DNA from 2 places in the Aphanothece sacrum FPU1 genome. Region 1 is predicted to be linked to the other one. Evidence: riboswitches for the same ligand, from Rfam matches in the RefSeq annotation. Region 1 holds a riboswitch; the other holds the start of a gene.
What was found. Region 1 has a riboswitch for cobalamin ahead of AsFPU1_RS22000 (sirohydrochlorin chelatase). Riboswitches for the same ligand answer to the same signal wherever they lie in the genome.
Positions count from the first base shown of each region.

Region 2: another riboswitch for cobalamin. It lies ahead of AsFPU1_RS00935 (HupE/UreJ family protein); the one in region 1 lies ahead of AsFPU1_RS22000 (sirohydrochlorin chelatase).

Region 1 is NZ_BDQK01000017.1:420,017-429,863, reverse strand. Features, by position in the region: gene AsFPU1_RS22020 (TetR/AcrR family transcriptional regulator) at 179-823, opposite strand; gene AsFPU1_RS22015 (YbjN domain-containing protein) at 997-1,470, shown strand; gene AsFPU1_RS22010 (CocE/NonD family hydrolase) at 1,707-3,323, opposite strand; gene AsFPU1_RS22005 (hypothetical protein) at 3,359-3,715, opposite strand; gene AsFPU1_RS22000 (sirohydrochlorin chelatase) at 3,984-4,949, opposite strand; cobalamin riboswitch at 4,970-5,137, opposite strand; gene AsFPU1_RS21995 (DUF4198 domain-containing protein) at 5,161-5,499, opposite strand; gene AsFPU1_RS21990 (amino acid ABC transporter permease) at 5,619-6,800, opposite strand; gene AsFPU1_RS21985 (type I glyceraldehyde-3-phosphate dehydrogenase) at 7,051-8,064, opposite strand; gene murC (UDP-N-acetylmuramate--L-alanine ligase) at 8,350-9,759, shown strand.
Region 2 is NZ_BDQK01000001.1:189,072-198,918, reverse strand. Features, by position in the region: gene AsFPU1_RS00940 (cysteine peptidase family C39 domain-containing protein) at 155-1,006, shown strand; gene AsFPU1_RS00935 (HupE/UreJ family protein) at 1,296-1,949, opposite strand; cobalamin riboswitch at 2,017-2,160, opposite strand; gene AsFPU1_RS00930 (alpha-keto acid decarboxylase family protein) at 2,569-4,227, shown strand; gene AsFPU1_RS00925 (pentapeptide repeat-containing protein) at 4,469-5,320, shown strand; gene AsFPU1_RS00920 (GDSL-type esterase/lipase family protein) at 5,333-6,106, opposite strand; gene AsFPU1_RS00915 (ABC transporter ATP-binding protein) at 6,284-8,119, shown strand; gene AsFPU1_RS00910 (DUF924 family protein) at 8,476-9,072, shown strand; gene AsFPU1_RS00905 (cytochrome P450) at 9,078-9,847, opposite strand, start outside.

The sequences.
Region 1 (9,847 bases):
CTTAAGCCAAGCTGGACAAAGGTTTTGGCTATTTCAGTTATATCGAACTCAGGTTACTTAGCATTACGCATTAAAGTTAGGACATTTGTTATCCGGCGAAACCTTGCCATGTAGGGGTCAACGGCCGTTGACCCCTACTTAAACTTTTCGGGTAATGCTATAGCTTTAATCTCTCCGATTATTTAGACTCACCAGACAAAACTCCATAGAGGAAAATATCCGCAATACCTTCGGCCATCTCTTGTAATGCTTGGGGAGACGCATGAGGATCAATAACTGTCTCAGAAGAAAATCCCGCGATCGCAAACATTCCTAAAAATACTTGAGCGACAATTTTCGGGTTCATGGGACGATAAATGCCTCTTTCCATGGCCGTTTCAAAAAAAGCCTCTGCTACATCCGTCATTTTAGCAATAACTTCTGATTGAATCCGTTCTTTTAAATCTAGATGAAATTGAGTCTCAATAAAACAAACCCGCAATAAATCGCTATTTTCTCGCATTCGCAGCATACGCCGCCGCATTACTTGCGCTATAGCCTTATAACTTCCCATTTCACTCAATTCTGTCAGTAAGTCCGTTAAAATGTCTACCCAACCTGTGGTTGCTACCTCAACCAAAATGGCTTTTTTATTGGGAAAATAGCAAAATAACGTACCTTCTGCTACTTTAGCCGCCGTTGCTAAATCCTTCGTAGTTGTGCCATCATAACCCTTAGCCGCAAACAGACGCAAAGCTGCTTGTAAAATGCGCGATCGCGTATCTTCCTCTGTGACTGAACAAGAAGAAGTTTCAGGGGAAAATCGCTCACGAAAACTTTGCATAATGTTTAATTAACGGCAAGTGCTAGAGTTATTTTCCCTTAACCTGAGACTAACTGACGACAAACTTAATAAAATTTTGTCCTATCAGATACCATTAAAACGGATAATAATAACAGAATAACCTCTAAGTCGTCATTAAATTACTCAGGATTAACTATAATTAACTAAAAACTATGACAAATTCAATCACTGAAATGGCAATAGAAACTCCTCTACCTGATGACTTTATCCAAACAAATAGCACCCATCAAGAGGTGATAGAAACCGTCATTGGTAGTTTACAACAAAATGACACTGCAATGGTTCAGCATGATGAACAAGGATATGTCTGGAAGTTTCATTATGGCAGTGTGGAAACCTTTGTTCAACTGACAGGAGAAACTGACGAAGATTTATTAACAGTTTGGGCCCCAGTATTACAATTACCTGCTAAAGATCAACTGGGGTTAATGCGAAAATTACTAGAAATGAACTGGGGAGAAACTTTTGAAACTTGTTTCGGTATTATGCAAGACAAAGTAGTAGTATTAACTCAACGAACGGTTGCTGATTTATCTCCTGGAGAAATTTCTCGCGCCATTACTTTAGTAGCGACGATTGCTGATGATAATGATGAAATTCTTAAAGAAACATTTGGAGGAACTTAAATTAGTCAAGAGTTATTTTAAGTTCTAATTTGTTGAGGGGCATAATAGATAATTATGCCCCTACTAATTAATAATTAATGACAGACCTTATGTCTGATCCTATAAAGACTAAGTCCGCCTGCGCGGACAGCCATTCTAGGTTGCGTAGGCAACCTTTGTTTGTATAGCTTAACTCTTAAGAATTAAGGTCTATCATTTGTAATAATTTAGCATAACTTGTCCGATAGAACCATAATTTATAGTATAATTTGAGAAGATTTATTACCGCCACAATTGACCGTTAATGTAATAATTGTAGCATCAATTAATCGCTCTTCATTAGGCAATTTTTCTGTTCCTGTATTGATAGGATAAGCCGGAAAAAAAGCACCACTTAAACTTAATCTTAAACAATTTCCTGCCTCAATTCTTATACAAGTTGCTTGCAAAGGAATTTTAATAGGAACTTCATCAGAGTCAACCCGAATATATCCTTGAGTAAAATTATAAACTCTCCCATCAGGATAAACTTGAGATAACACTGCACATAAGTCAAAACTTGGAGTATCAGCCGTACAATATAACTCAAGAAAAATTTCACCAATAATTGATAAATATTCCCTTAACGGTTCAGATGTATAAGTTAAAACATCGGAACGGCAATCAATATCAGAACGGTCAAATGATCCTGATGGTATACTAGCATGACCTCCTAAAGATGGAACAGGTCGCCAAGGGTCATGAACGATAATATCTCTACTTGATTCTATTGGGGGAGACTCTATTAATTGTCCGTCATCTTCTCTAATACTAGCCAATCCTTGGCTAAATAAATAATAAGAATTATGAAGATTATTAGGAAATGAATCAAAATATCTCCATTGATTAGTTCCCATTTCAAATAAGCTAACAGAAGGAGAATTTATCAAGGTAGTTTTTTTGTTTTTTAGAAAATAATCAAACCATTGAATTTGATATTTATCGACATAACTAATCGCTTCTTTGCTATAATTAATAGAGCCAACTTTTTGACTCCAAGGAAGATGACCCCAAGGGCCAATCATCAAATGTTGAGGAAATTGACTCCGACTTACCATTGCCTTATAAAGATTGAGTGTACCTCGTAAATAAGTATCAAACCATCCTCCAATATGTAACATGGGTAAATCGGTCATTTGCAGGAGATTTTTAGGAGATAAATTTCCCCAATAATCATCAGGATAGGGATGATTTAACCAATCATGATAAAAGGAATTTTGCGCTACTTCTCGTAAAAGATTTGGATTAGCAGGAATGGGATCATATAAAGGTAAATTACGAGAGGCCTGATATAATTTTTGAAAGGCGATAGTATCCCCCTGTAATCTAGCAGTTTCTGCCGCTAGTTGAATCGCCCATCCTAGATTTCCTTGTAAACAAAAAGCCCCATTTTCATAGGCCCAATCGCTGTATAAATCATAAGCGATCATAGCAGGACAAATTGTTTTTAAGGCTTTATGATTACCAGAAGCTGCATATAATTGGGTCATCCCTTGATAGGAAAAACCATACATTCCCACTTTTCCTGTACTTTTTGGAAGTTGAGAAACCCAATTAATAGTATCTAATCCATCTTCTATTTCATCGGTAAAAAGTTCAAATTCTCCTTCAGATGTTCCCCGTCCCCGTACATCTTGAATAACTACAATATACCCTTGGGAAGCATACCAAATAGGATGAGCATAAACTACTGTTGAAGCAATTTTTCTTCCGTAAGGTTGCCGCATCAACAAGACAGGAAAAGATTCAGAACTATCAGGACAATAAATATCCGCATCCAGGCGAATTCCGTCCCGTGTTACCATTGATAGGGTTTCTTGTTTAACGCTTAACATTCCTATTTAATTGTTAGTTTAATCTCTAGCTTAAACTAATTTTGATAAGCGATTTGTCCTCCTGCCCAAACTTCCATAGCAGTTCCTTCTCCTGGTGCGGGATATACTCGAATTTTGGCAAGATTTGCAAATTCTTTTAAGTATTTACCACAGGAGGGAAGATATTGTAAAACTTCCCAATTACTGCGAGAATCTGGACAAATAATTACTAAGGTTAAAGCGGTGTTACAAGTGGTTAGATACCATCCACATTGAGATAATACTCGTTGTGTGTGACTATCGCAGGTTTGGTAAAAATATTTACTGACGACTTCATCGAGTTTGCGTCGTAAAGGATAGTCAATGGGGACGGGAGGGGGTAAATCTTCGGGTGGGAGAAAAGAGGAGTTCATGGCCTGATTATTAAAAAAATATTACGCTGCTTTTATTATCTACCTTGAGTGGGGGTTTTCGTCAACACCAAATCGGGTTAATTAATAAAATATAATCTTTAATGAAAAATAACAGGCAAGATGGCAGTTTCACAAATTATTCAATACTCAATTATTTATCTATGAATTTAAAAATCAAGTTAGATCATAGATTGTAAGTTGGGTTTCGTTCCTCAACCCAACCTACAGAGGTAATTCATGAATTACCCCGACAAAAGTCTCCTTATCCTTAAGGAACTTGCCAAATTTTTCGATGATATTTGTCTACATTGGCATAGGGATCTTCCGGTTCATGAGAATGAGGGTGATCATGATGATGGTGATGATCATGAGAATGATTCTCAGAAGCTGATACGAGACGGAATTTACACATTTCACAATTCATCTGAGTTTGTCCCAGTTGACTTTCAATTTCCCGTTCTCGTACAATAGAAAACAGTTCAGAGGTAAAACCAATTTCAGGCAAATTAATCAATTCAATGTCTGGATACTGCCCTTGTTGTTGGGCTGAAATCTCAAAAATCTTCTTAACTAAGGCCCCCGTAAACAAGAAATGAGGCAACACAATAATGCGTTTTGGTTGATAAAGTCGGGCCCGTTCAAACCCTTCTTCTAAACGGGGATGAGTAATACCAATAAAACAGGTTTCTACTGTGCGATAATGACTTCCTTCCCACAACAAACGTGAAAATTTATAGACATCACTATTAGCATCGGGATCACTCGAACCTCTACCCACAATTAATAATACTGTATCTTCCGGTGGGATGGTTACTGTGTCTAGTTGTGCTAAACGCGATCGCCAAAGGTCTAATAGCAGAGGTGTATTGCCAAAATGTCGTCCATAATGGAACTTTAGTCCGGGATAATGTTGTTTAGCGTGATCTAAAGCATTGGTGACATCAAATTTCGTATGACGGGCCGCAAATAATAGTATGGGTAGGGCCGTCATTTCTGTAAAACCTGCAGCGACACATTCTTTAATCCCTTCTTGTATCAAAGGTTCTGTTAATTCTAAGAAGCAGGGAATAACCGGACGAGACGTATCTAAAGCTTGATAAGCTTCAACAAAATCGAGAAAAGCTTGTTTACCATCGAGATCCCTAGTTCCATGACCAATCATCAATAGAGGTCGTTTTAGGGGCAATGGGGGCAATATTTCCCCTGTTGGGGAAGCAAACGCTTGAGTGATCATCTATACCTCGCAGATGAGTGACAACAGTTAACAATAGGGTGGGCATCCTGACTCTTTCACTCAGTTATTAAAAGATTCATAACTGATCTTAAAATCACAGTTGCGGGACAGTATCGGACTTACACCGAGTTTTCCCCGTTACCTCTGATGGCTGTTCCCCATCAGAACCCTTGATTCTTTCCATTTTACTGATTATTGACGATAGCAATTGTTAAGCTTTCTTTTTCATTCGACGATTCAAAATTTGACTGATTCCTAAGGCCGTTGTTGCTGTTAATAATCCTAAAGATTGGGGTTCGAGAACTGATTGTGCGGTCAAGGTTGCTGCATAAGAAATCGGTGGATTGTTGGAGTTAGGATCAGTATAACTTGCTTCAATAACTTGCAATCCTGATGCACCAATGGGAATCAATGCTATTCCATTATTACTAACACTAATTGTTTGCCCTAAATATTCAACTAAGGGATTATTAATTAATGTCCCTTGGAACAATACTTGAATCGGTAAAATATCGCCTTCTTTTAAGCTAAAAGGATTTTGTAGTGCCATAATTTCTATATTTATTCCCACCTACTCAAAACCAAAATAATAAACTTAAACCCTTAAGGGTTAAGCTATAAACACAAAACCCGCCTACGCGGGTTTAAGAGTAAAGTAGAACCGTTATTTTATGTTTTTTCTAACTGACGACTTACCCAAGACATAGAATAACAAAATACCCAATAAATAATTGCTATGAATAAATAAACTTCGGCATAACGACCGATAAATTTAGGATTACCTAAAATCGATTGAGATATTCCTAATAAATCTACTAATCCCACAATAGCTAATAAGGAAGTATCTTTAAATAAACTAATAAAATGTCCCACAATGCTAGGAATAACTGCTTTTAATGCTTGGGGTAAAACGATAAAAGTCAAAACAAAAACACTATTTAAACCTAAAGCTTTAGCTGCTTCTATTTGTCCTTTAGGAACGGATTGTAACCCCCCGCGCACATTTTCTGCTAAGTAAGCTGCACTAAATAAAGTAACACCAGCCATCGCTCTTACAACCCTTTCTAGACGCACTCCTTCGGGTAAAATCAAAGGTAACATGACTTGAGCCATAAACAAAATACCAATTAAAGGTAAAGCGCGGATTAATTCAATATAAGCAATAGATAACCAACGAATTACGGGTAAAGAACTTTGTCTTCCTAATGCTAATAAAACCCCAAAAGGAAAGGATAAAACAATACTGACAACAGAGACTAAAAGCGTAAGCATTAAGCCGCTAAATTCATCTAATCTAACTGTTCGTAAAAATAATCCGCCTTCTAATAACCAGAGAATAATAAAAAAACTTGATAACCAAATTAATGATAACCAAGTGACTAGAGTGGGAATTTTTTCACCTAATTTTTGTGCAAAAAATGCTATAAAAACTAATAAAATTAGCATTCCTAGCAGTTTAAGAGTGGCCAGAATACCGACAGGAATAGCGACAAAAATAGACAAAGCTGCTAAAATTCCTAAAATGGTTAAATTAATAAGATTAAATAGAGGTTGACTACGAATTAATAGACCCCAAGATAAACCTCCTAAACCCATAATAATCGCCAAAGTTGTCCAAGTTCGCCATAATAATTCGACGGGATATTGACCAACAAAAAATAAGCGTAAATTTGCGCCAATGACTCCCCATTGAGCTAGAGTAAAGGCCCAAATCAAAAAAGTTGAACTTATCCAATATACAAATAACAGACTAATAACTGTTAAAAGACTGTTATACCAAGTGCTAAATAGATTTTTGTATATCCAACGTATAGGACTAATTTGAACAATAGGAGGTAGAGAAACAGACATTATGAATTATGAATTATGAATTATGAATTATCCATTATGAATTATGAATTATCCATTGTCCATTATGAATTATGAATTATCCATTATCCATTGTCCATTAGACATCTCCAGAAATTAACCTCAAACCCTTGTAGCATCGCAGTGAAATCTTTGTTTTTGGAGATGTCTATTGTTCATTGTTGAAAAAAACCCCCGATTTAAAGTACGGGGGATAAGTTTCAGGTATAGATAATTTACCGCACTAAGTCGATTATTTCCACTTTTGAGCAACAACTTCAGCTAAGTCAACAACCCGTTGAGAATAACCCCATTCGTTGTCATACCAAGCAATCACTTTAACCATATCCCCACCCATAACCAAGGTGAGACTAGCATCAATGATAGAAGAAGAATCAGTTCCGCGATAGTCAGAAGAAACTAAAGGTAAATCATTGTATTCAAGAATACCCTTCATTTTTCCTTCAGCCGCCTCTTTTAACACTTCATTGACTTGTTCAGCAATAGTGCTTTTTTCAACTTGCACTACTAAATCTACGACAGAAACATTAGGAGTAGGAACCCGCATAGCGATTCCATTTAATTTGCCTTTCATTTCAGGAATAACCAAAGCAACCGCTTTAGCAGCACCGGTAGAAGTAGGAACAATATTAACCGCCGCCGCCCGCGCCCGACGTAAATCTCTGTGACTAGCATCGAGAATACGTTGATCTCCAGTATAACTGTGAGTAGTGGTCATAGTACCTTTAATGATACCGAAGTTCTCATGCAGGACTTTAACCACAGGAGCTAAACAGTTGGTGGTACAACTAGCATTACTGATAATGTTGAATTTGTCGTGATCGTAGTCTTCGTGGTTAACACCAACAACGAAAGTACCTATATTAGCACCCTTACCAGGAGCGGTGATCAAGACTTTCTTGGCCCCAGCCAAGATATGTTTAGAAGCCCCTTCATCCGTAATAAAAACCCCAGTAGCTTCAATGATCAAATCAACGCCCCACTCCGCCCAAGGCAAGTTTAAGGGGTTACGATCAGAAACACACTTGATGGTTTTGCCATTAACAATCAGGGAATTTTCGTCTGCCTGGATGTCAGCATTTAATTTGCCGAGCATCGAATCATATTTCAACAGGTGGGCATTAGTTGCTGGATCAGAGGTATCATTAATCCCTACTAAATCCAACTGACTATTTTCCCGTCCTAACCAGCACCGTAAAAAATTACGTCCAATACGCCCAAACCCATTGATTGCTACTCTAATCACTGCTTCTTGCCCTCTGTGTCTTACTTAAATCAATTAAAACATTATTAATGACCCCAATCATACCCTAAAGACTGAAAATTATTAATACCCAAACCATAATTTTTTTTTGCCTATTTAAGCAAATGGGCCTATCTTAATGATTAACGGGTCAGTTTTTGATATCATAACCCGTAATCAATATCTGTTGAATAAGAAGCCCATTTTCGCTGTACGCTTGCGTCAGCGTCGGGACAGTTCACTAAAACGTTTTACTCTAAATAGTGTGGTGTGTGAGGAGATGCAACGGTGAAAACGGTAGATTTTAGCGGAAGACCTTTCCATTTCATTGGTATCGGCGGAATCGGAATGTCAGCCTTGGCCTATGTCCTAGCCAAGCGTCAGATTCGAGTCTCTGGTTCCGATTTACGGTCAAGTCATATTACAGAACGATTAGAAGCGGTGGGAACTCACATCTTTAGCCGCCAAGAACCAACTAATTTAGAATTTTTTCAGCCTCTTGATGGAATTTGTACTGATCCTTTACCTCAAGTTATTTGTTCAACGGCCATCGCTCAAAATAATTCAGAATATACGGCGGCCGTAGAAAAAGGCTGTCCGGTTTTTCACCGTTCTGATGTTTTGGCGGCTTTAATTAAAGATTATAAAAGTATTGGTGTAGCTGGTACTCATGGTAAAACCACCACCAGCAGTTTAATCGGTTATGTACTGTTGGTGGGGGGACTCGATCCTACTATCATTGTGGGAGGAGAAGTGACCGCCTGGGATGGAAACGCCCGTTTAGGTAATGGGGATTATTTGGTAGCTGAAGCAGATGAGTCCGATGGTTCGTTAACTAAACATTGGCCTAATATTGGAGTAGTGACTAATATTGAACTCGATCACCCTGATCACTATGAAAGTTTGGAAGATGTGGTGAAAATTTTTCAGGTGTTTGAGTCTCAATGTGACATTCTAGTGGGATGTCTAGATTGTGAACGGATCAGCACTCAATTAAATCCTACGATTACTTACAGTCTTGATCCTGCTAAACAAGCTGATTATACCGTTAAAAATATTACCTATGATGTCAATGGTACAACAGCCGATGTTTGGGAATGGGGCCAGTATTTAGGTCAAATGCACCTAACCATTCCTGGAGAACATAATGTTAGTAATGCCTTAGCTGCGATCGCGGTTGGACGTAAGCTAGGACTGGAGTTTGATGTCATTGCCCAAGGGTTAGAGTCATTTGAAGGAGCAAAACGACGCTTTGAGTTTCGGGGAGAATGTAACGGAATTACTTTTATTGATGATTATGCTCACCATCCCAGCGAAATCCAAGCCACTCTCTCAGCCGCTCGTTCAAAATTAGGCTCTGAGTCTTCCTCTCGTGTCGTAGCTATCTTCCAGCCTCATCGTTATACTCGCACTATGACCTTTTTAGAGGATTTTGCTACGTCCTTCAAAGCGGCCGATTTGGTCATCTTAACGGACATTTATAGTGCCGGAGAAGCTAATATTTCTCATCTCCAAGGTCAAGATGTGGCCGAAGCAGTTAAACAACATCACTCTCAAGTCATTTACGAACCCGATTTATCGAGTTTAACCCAATTATTGCCAGAAATTCTCCAATCAGGGGATTTAGTTCTGTTTCTGGGAGCGGGTAATCTCAATCAAATTATCCCCCAAGTAATAGCCAGTTACGATCCTTCTTAATGGCAATATTACGTTAAACCAAGGAAAATTTTCCGAGTTTTAAGCGAAAACTTGGGAAACAATTCTCTTGATTATCAGTCCTCCCTTT
Region 2 (9,847 bases), on a different contig from region 1:
CAAATGGAAATGCTATATATGAATTGTCTCTACATAAACAGCTTAACTCAACTGAATTAGGTATGATAAATTTAATGATTCACCTCCGTATTTTTACTCCTGACAGTTGATTACTTTCTTAGTTATCGTAGAATAAAATAGGAAGATTATAACTATGATAAATTTGATTATTGCTGGAATCATTGGATTAGGAATGGGTGGATTTCTAGGAAATCAACTAGCACAAAAAGGCATCACCGCAGAAAATGCTCTCGATAAACATCAAAAAAAAGCTAGAGGTGTTTTTCTTGGTCTTGCTGCTATTTTAACTATCTTAATTTTAGTTGATCGCTTGAATTTATATTCTCACGCCCCTAAAATTTTTCCTATTATGTTTTTACTTCATCTTCAAGCCAATTTTGATGAAATCTTATTTGGATTTGGTTGTTTTATTTTTGGCTTTTTATTATGTTTAGAAATAGCTGGTATTTCATCAAGTCAACGCCGCAATCAATTATTATTAGGAATTGGAGCAATTAGTGGTTGTTTAGTCTTACTTTTTTATTGGTTCTCTCCCATCACTAATGATGTAGGAAAATTTAAAATGAGTGATGGAGTTGTGTTACAAAGTACGACTGTAACTTGTGCGCCAGCTAGTATTGCTACTTTAGCCAGAACCAGTGGAAAACACCCCGAAATTGTAGAAAAAGATGTTGTAAAGTTAACTCAAACTAATCGACTAGGAACGAATACTTTAGGAGAAATAAACGCAATGGAACAATTAGGATTAAATCCTGATTATCATTATGATATGACCCTAGATGAATTAATCAAACAAAATAAACTTGCATTACTTCATGTTAAGCAAAGATGGCTGAGTCAACAGTTTCCTCATGCGGTTGCATTATTAAAAATTGATCCCAAAAATAAAGCGTTTATGATAGGTAATCCTTTATTTGGTCTTGATATCGTAACAGCAGAACAAATGAAAGATTATTGGTTTGGAGAGGTTATTTTAGTTAATTAATAAGTAGTCAAACAAAATTAATTACATAAAATTTGTAGGGGCGGGTTTTTTACATAAATCAATGATTCTTACAAAAAAATTAAATAAACCCGCCCTGGTTGTTTAATTAATTTTGCGCACGTTACTTATAGGATTAAGTAGGGGTCAACGGCCGTTGACTCCTAAAATATTAATATTAACAAATAAATTAGCCCGCGCAGGCGGGCTTTGTTTTGGTAGCTGCACCTTTCAAGGTATCAGATTTCTTGTCACAGGCAAGATGTCTATGTTACTAATCAGCCTATCATAACTAATGACCAAAATTAGCACTTAAAAAGACAAACCCTAAAGCACTAATTCCTACCCCAATTAATCTAATAATAGAAAATGCTTTATTTTCACCCTGTTTAAACATTACCTTCCCGACGAAAAATACAAGTAAAGCAACAATTAACTGAATCATAGCAAATCCAGCTAAATAAGCCATGAGTGGAGTCATTTCCGAGCCAACAATGGATTCACCATAGGCATAACCATGAAAAATACCTGCTAACATGGCTAAAGTCGATACAACCATCATAGACCAATAAGAAGCATCTAGACGCTCATTTTTAACCGTTAATAATCCGCCAAAAATAATCACAGAAGCAGCAATAATTCCTTCAGCAAAAGGTAAATTAATTTCTTGTAAATGAATCCCAGTTCCTGCCATAGTTGCTAAAATAAAAACAATAGGAACTAAGATTCCTTGTTTTAATCTTGCTCCTAATAATCCACTAGCTACCACAAAAGCAAAATGATCTAACCCAATAATAGGATGAGCTAATCCTGATACAAATCCTTCAAATAAATTCGTAGGCGTTTTTCCTTCAAAAGCATGATGAGCTAGGGTTTTTTCGCCTATCATTAAACAAGAAAAAAGAGTTATAAAACAACTAATTTTTAACCATCGATAATTCGACATAACATTCAATCTCATCCGTACCTCGCAGATAGATTTAAAATTGATCATTGAGCCACCAGTTAATCAAAATGATGGCGCGATATTGCTAGGTTTTCTGACTTAAAGACCAAGAAATAAAGTCTCATCACAGTTGCGGAACAGCGTCGGACTTACACCGAACTTTCCCTATCACTTCTAACGACTATTACCCGCTAGAACTGCTCGCTTAGGTATAATAGCACGGAAAGTAAGATTTCTCATTCCATAGATTTTCTAACTCTGTTCCTTGAGTCCGATTAACAAATTTTTCTGCTAATCTTTGTGTTTCTTCGTCAGAAAAATAAGGTTTTACCGGACAAGTTATGCTCAATTATCACAAATAATAAACTTTAACTCGCTCAGAGTTAAGCTATATAAACAAAGGTTGCGTAGGCAATCTATAATTTAGTCCGCGCTCGTCGGACTTTGTTTTTATAGGATAAGGCTTTAGCCTTTTATTAATTATTAGTTTAGGATAGTAAGTCCGCTAGAACCTTCATCTTTATACTCAAATTTTTAATAAGCATTTTAAATGCAAAACAGTTTACCATTTTTTGAAAATTTAAGTTACAGTAGAAAAAAATATGATTAGAATAGTCTTATGATTAGTGTTGGTCAATATTTGTGTAATCGGTTACAAGAACTTGGTCTTAATCACATTTTTGGGGTTCCAGGTGATTATGTTCTTAGCTTAATGGATGTTTTTGTTGAAAGTCCAATTGATTTAATTTGTACCTGTAATGAACTTAATGCTGGATATGCTGCTGATGCTTATGCTAGAATCAAAGGATTAGGGGCTGTTTGCATTACCTATGGAGTGGGAGGATTTAGTTTAGTTAATGCGGTAGTTGGAGCTTATGCAGAACGAGTTCCTTTAGTGGTAATTAGCGGCGGACCTAATAATGCGGTTAGAGGAAATCATCTCTTATTACATCATACAACAGGAGATTATAATTTACAATTTTCTATTATGGAAAAAGCGACAGTTGCGGCTGTTATTATTACTGAACCAGGTCAAGCTGCTAAACAAATTGATCAAGTCTTAGCTGCCTGTCTCCATTATAAACGACCAGTTTACATTGAAATCCCTTCAGATTTAGTCAATCAACCTTGTCCCCCTTCTGTTGATATTTCACTTCCCATCAAAGAATTAACTGATATTAATGCTTTAAATGAAGCGGTAGAAGAAGCTGTTACCTTACTAGAAAAAGCAAAAAAACCTGTTATCTTATCTGGAGTAGAAATTCATAGATTTCAGATGCAAAGTAAATTGATAAAATTATTAGATAAAACAGGCTATCCTATTGCCACTACTTTACTAGGAAAATCCTGTATTCCAGAGTTACATCCTCAATTTATTGGTAATTATGTTGGGGCATTAAGTCGAGAATCTATCCGTCAACGTATTGAAACTTCTGACTGTATTTTATGTCTTGGCGCGATTATGTCTGATATGAATTTAGGCATTTATACTGCTCAACTTGATGCACAAAAATTAATTAATGCTAATTCTGAAAAAGTCAAAATAAAAAATCATTTTTATCAGCCTATTTATTTAGGAGATTTTATTGATGGATTAATGAATAATTTAACTTCGCGAAATTATGAATCATTAGACATTAAACCAGCTTCTTATTTATTAACAAAAAACTTTGAAGTTAAACCAGATAAAAAAATAATATCTCAGAAATTTTACGAACGAATTAATCATTTTTTAGATGATGATTTTATCGTTATTTCTGATACTGGAGATGCGATTATTGCCACCATTGATTTATTAATGCACAAAGGAGCAGAGTTTATTGGACAAGCTTTTTATCTGTCTATTGGTTATTCAATTCCCGCTTGTTTAGGGGCTGCTTTAGCCTCTCCAAAACATCGTCCTATTGTTTTTGTAGGAGACGGTGCATTTCAAATGACAGCCCAAGAATTATCTACCATTATTCGGCATAAACTTAATCCAATTATTTTCTTACTTAATAATGATGGTTATACTATTGAAAGATTAATTCATGATGGGCCATACAATGATATTCAACCTTGGAAATATCATGAATTACCTCATATTTTTGGCGAAAGTTGGAGTTGTGAAGTTTCAACAGAGGGGGAACTAGAAGAAGCCTTGATCAAGGCGAAAAGTAATACTGATTGTGTCTCTTTTATTGAAATTCATCTTGATCGCTTTGACTGTTCTCCCGGATTAATTCGTTTAGGAAAGGAGGTGAATAAAATGGAAATGAATGAATTAGAAAAAAAATGATCTTTTAGGATTTAAAAGTGCTAATCTTATCAAGTTTTAACGGATAAAGTTGTTAAATATAGCCTTTCTCCTATTGACAATATTTTACTTGGAGACTTAAACTAGGGCGGGTTTATCTAACATATTTGTTATCATTATCGGCTTTTGCTAAAAACCCGCCCCTACCACTTGGAAACTTCTGCTATATGTCCCCTTCTTTGCTAGGCTAAAAATAAGAGATATTTATGGTATAATAACAAAAATGGCTAATTTAGAACATCTTATATTACTAGAGCAAGGAAAGACAAAATGGATAACATGGCGAGAACATAACCCCAAAATTGTACCCGATCTCACAGAGCTTGATTTAACTAACAGAAATTTACAACAAGCTTATTTATCTAAAGTTAATTTAAGTCGCTCACAACTTGAAGGGGTACAACTAGAAGAAGCTAATCTAGAAAATGCGGAACTAGCTAATGTAAATCTTATCCGTTCTATTCTTAGTTATGCTAACCTCCAAGGAGCTAATTTAATCGGGGCTAATTTGCGTGAAGCTAATCTTCAAGGAGCTAATTTATGTCAAGCTAATTTAATTGGAACCTCTTTAAGACAGACTTATTTAAAAGGGGCTGATTTTAGTTGTGCTTATCTAAATCGAACTAATTTAAGTGAAGCTAATGCCATAGCAACTAATTTTTGCGAAGCAGATCTTACTCAAGCAACATTATATGAGACAGAGTTACAAGGAGCCTATTTTTATCGAGCTAATCTAACTCATGCTCAACTAATTCAAGCTCATTTATGTCAAGCTTATTTAGTCAGAGCTAATCTAACAGAAATTATAGGTGATCGTGTAGATTTACGTTGGAGTAATCTCACTTATGCTAACCTAGAAGGAGCTAATTTAAGAGGAGCTAATTTAAGTCAAGCTAACTTAAGAGGAGCTAATTTAAGAGGAGCTAATTTAAGTCAAGCTAATTTAAGAGGAGCCAATTTAAAAGGCTCTAATTTAACAGAAACGAATCTTAATGGAGCCGAATTACCGGAAAATTATAGTCATCATAATTTTCTAAAATCTTCTTATTTTAAAGCTTACTTTACCCAAAAATAGCAATATATTAAGCTATTTTTCAACATATTTTTTAATGAGATTGCCCCAAAGTAAATAACCCTTGCCATTTAAGTGAACTCCATCATAAGTATAATTAGAATTGAGTTGATTTGAAGTATCAATAAAGTTGGAATATAAGTCTATATATTGATAGTTAAATTCTTGAGCTAGTTTTTTTAGTTTATCATTAATTGGACTCAAATCATTACTATCAATTGAGAGAGAATAATTAATATTATTGACAGGTAAAATACTTTGAATATACACACTCGTTTGAGGAGATTTTGTTTTAATAATATCAAGAATTTCCTGGTAATTGAGAATAACTTCATCAACTGTTTTCTGTTCATTCCATATATCATTCGTTCCAATCATAATAAAAAGTTTTCTGGGTTTAGCATCTATTATTTCATCAATTCTATTGAGAATTCCATCAGTTGTATCCCCGCTAATTCCTCGATTAATTACGTTATAATTTTGTAAAATTTCCGACCATTCTCCTTGATCTGTTAAACTATCTCCCACTAAAATGATTTCTTGATCAGAGTTAGGAAGTTGTTTAAAAATTTTATTTTTTGCCGTATAATAGCTAGTCTGATAACTATTACGACGATTGTTTCTGTTAAACAATAATTCTGCTGATTGATTAAAAGACATTAAAAATTCTAATTTTTTAGAAATATAAGAAAATCCTCCTTTTCTCACAATAAATATAATAGTTAAACAAATAAAAATTAAATTAAATGCCAAAGATAAAGATAATAGAATTTTATTTTGGGTTATCATATTTAATCAATAGAGTTATTTTGAATAGCTATCTGTGAACTGTTAAATCTTAATTAAATTAATCTAACACACTTTTGTTATAAAAACAATAATAAGCCTAAATCAAAATTACTCCTTAACTTATTTGAAAAAATAAGGGATAATAGAAACTTAAGGTGGTTCACTCAAGAATATTCAATGACTATTTTTTCCTCTAATCCTAAGTCAAAACCTTTGATCCATAAGCCTCAAAATGATAGACTGCTAATTTTAAAACTAGCTCCTTATGTACGTCGAAATCCTAATTTATTGATTCTGTCCCTTATTTTATTATTCCCCTTATCTATTTCAGGAGCTATTCAACCCTTAATTATTGGACAAGCGGTTTCTTTATTACGTCAAGAGTCTGCTTGGAGTTTTCTAGAAAAACTTCCTTTAGCTGAGGCGATACAAGTCTTAATTTTTATCTTATTAGCAACAATTATTCTCCGTTTAATTTGTGCAGCTTCTCAAGGATTCATTGTTCAAAAATTAGGTCAAAAAATTACGGCAGAGGTTCGTAATGATTTATTTACTCATGTTACCTCTTTAGATTCCAGTTTCTTTGATCGTACCCCTGTCGGACGTTTAGTAACTCGTCTAACCAGTGATGTAGAAGCATTAGGCGATGTATTTGCTAGTGGTGCTATTGGGGTTTTAAGTGATTTTATTTCTATCTTAGTAATCATTATTACTATGTTTATTTTGCAATGGCAATTATCTCTTTTATTGATGTTAATGTTAATTCCTATTGCCGGACTAATTGTTTATTTTCAACAACAATATCGTAAAGCAAATTATCAATCTAGAGAAAAATTATCAGATCTCAATTCTATGTTACAAGAAAATGTAACCGGAATTAATATTGTTCAACTCTTTCGTAGAGAACAGTTTAATGCTGAATTATTTCGTCATATTAATCAACAATATCGAAATTCGGTAGATAAAACAATTTTTCATGATTCGGCAGTTTCTGCTACTTTAGAATGGATTAGTTTGGTAGCTATTGGGGGAGTTCTTTGGTTAGGAGGTATTTTTATTCTCAACGAAACTATTACCTTTGGAACTCTTTCTGCTTTTATTCTCTATTCACAAAGACTGTTTAATCCCTTGCGCCAATTTGCGGATAAATTTACCATGTTTCAATCAGGATTTACCGGAATTGAAAGAATTAGTGAATTAATGAATGAACCCATTAATATTGTTGAAGCAAAACACAATATTCAGTCTTTAGAAACGTTAAATAAATCAGAAATCAGTGGAGAAATAAGATTTGAAAATGTTTGGTTTGGTTACAAAAAAGATGAGTTTGTTCTCAAGAATTTAGACTTTATCATTCCCCCAGGAGAAAAAATAGCATTAGTAGGGCCAACCGGGGCAGGAAAAAGTTCAATTATTCGTTTATTATGTCGTCTTTATGAACCCAGTAAAGGTAGAATTTTAATTGATGGAATTGATATTCGAGATATTCCTAAAGTGGAATTAAGGCAATATATTGGTATGATTTTTCAAGATAGTTTTCTCTTTGCTGGCGATGTCAAACGAAATATTACATTAGGAGAAGATTATTCTTTTGAACAAATTAAAGAAGCTGCAAGATTAACAAATGTGGATAAATTGATCGAAGATCTACCCCAAGGGTATAATAGTCAATTAAGAGAGAGAGGCACAAATTTATCAGGAGGACAAAAGCAATTATTAGCCTTTGCTAGAGTAGCCATTCGTCAACCCCGTGTGTTAATTTTAGATGAGGCAACCGCTAGTCTAGATGTGGGAACGGAAGCTTTAATTCAAGAAGCTTTAGATAATTTATTAGTAAATAAAACCGCTATTATTATTGCTCATCGCCTCTCAACAGTTCGCAATGTTGATCATATTTTAGTTTTAAAACAGGGGGAAATAGTAGAGTCAGGAACTCACGACGAATTAGTTAATCAAAATGGCTTGTATAAAGGATTATATCAATTACAAATGATGGGAATTAGTGAGTTATAATTCTTCTATCGAATTTGTCATGTAAAATTAATAAATTAATACAGGCTAAAGCCTTATTCTATAAGCACAAAGGCTGTCTACACAGCCTTATTTTAAGCCTGGGTAGCCAGGCTTAGTTCCTATAGCTTAACCCTGAGCGGGTTTAAGCCTGTAATTTGTAATCGTTTTACATCCTAAGTTCGCTAAAACAGTTATAATTATAAATAATTAGTATAGCGTTTACCAATGAATTGTCAACACTGTAACCGGAGATAATTCATAATTCATAATTCATAATTCATAATTCATAATTCATAATTTGTTAATATTTATTCTCCTGGATTAACTTTAGCTGTGTGGGGAAATTGGAACTAACTATGAACGATGAATTTGGACTTTTTTGTCAATTTACTGATGTTTTAGATTTTTGGTTTGGTAAACCTGATCACAAAGATTACGGAAAGCCTAATAAAGATTGGTTTATTAAAGATTCAACCTTTGACGAAAAAATAAAATTACGCTTTCTTTCAACTTATGAAAAAGCCGCTTCTCATAAACTAGATGATTGGAAAAATTCCCCCTTAAGTTGTTTAGCATTAATTTTACTTTTAGATCAATTTCCGCGTAATATGTTTCGTGAGCAACCTCAAGCATTTGCTACCGATTCTCAAGCTTTAGAAATCGCTAAATATGCTATTTTTCAGCAGTTTGATTGTCAATTTTTAGCTGTACAACGTTGGTTTATTTATCTGCCTTTTGAACATAGTGAAAATTTGAGTCATCAACATCAGGCGATAGCCTTATTTTCTACCCTTCAAAGTGATCCATATAGTACGCAGGCAATTGAGTCTGCTTATCATCATCTCAATATTATTGAACAGTTCGGAAGATTTCCTCATCGTAATTCTATTTTAGACAGAATTAGTACCTCAGAAGAAATAGAATTTTTAGAGAAACCTGACTCATCATTTTAATTTTACTAACTCACTATTTTTATCTTTAAATTAGTAGGAGGAGCAACCGTTAGTCCACGACGAATTGGTTTAAGAGGACGAGGATTGATTAATTTTAACTTTAATTGAGACAAAATTGTAGCTAATACTATTTTCATTTCTAACATGGCTAAACCATTTCCAATACAATAACGATTTCCTCCACCAAAGGGTAAATATTCATAAGGAGAAAACTGTTTTTCTAAAAAACGTTCTGGCTTAAATTGATAAGATTGAGGGTATATATCCTCTCGATGATGCACTAAATACACGCAAGGCATCAAAACAGTTTTAGCAGGAAATTCATATCCCATGATCTCTAAAGGTTCTTTTAAAATTCGAGGAAAGGTTGATAAAGTAATGGGATAAATTCGTAAAGTTTCTTGACAAATTGCTTCTAAATAAGGTAAGTTTGTGACCTGTTCTAAGAATTTATTGTTATCTAATTTAGGCAAATCTAAACGTAATTTTTCTTCAATATTTTGTTGATAATGAATCCAATAAATAGCCCAAGTTAAAGCAGAGGCAGTTGTTTCATGTCCTGCTACTAACAAGGTCATCAATTGATATTTTAATTGTGCCACTGTCATTGGTTCTCCTGCTTCATCTGTGGCACACATTAACAAAGTTAATATATCTTCCCCTGATAAATTGCCTGTGCTACGGCGTTCTTCTATTTCTGCTATTAATAATTGGTCAACTTGACTTTTTAGATGAAGAAAACGACCCCAAGGACTCCATTTTCCCAAATCTTTTT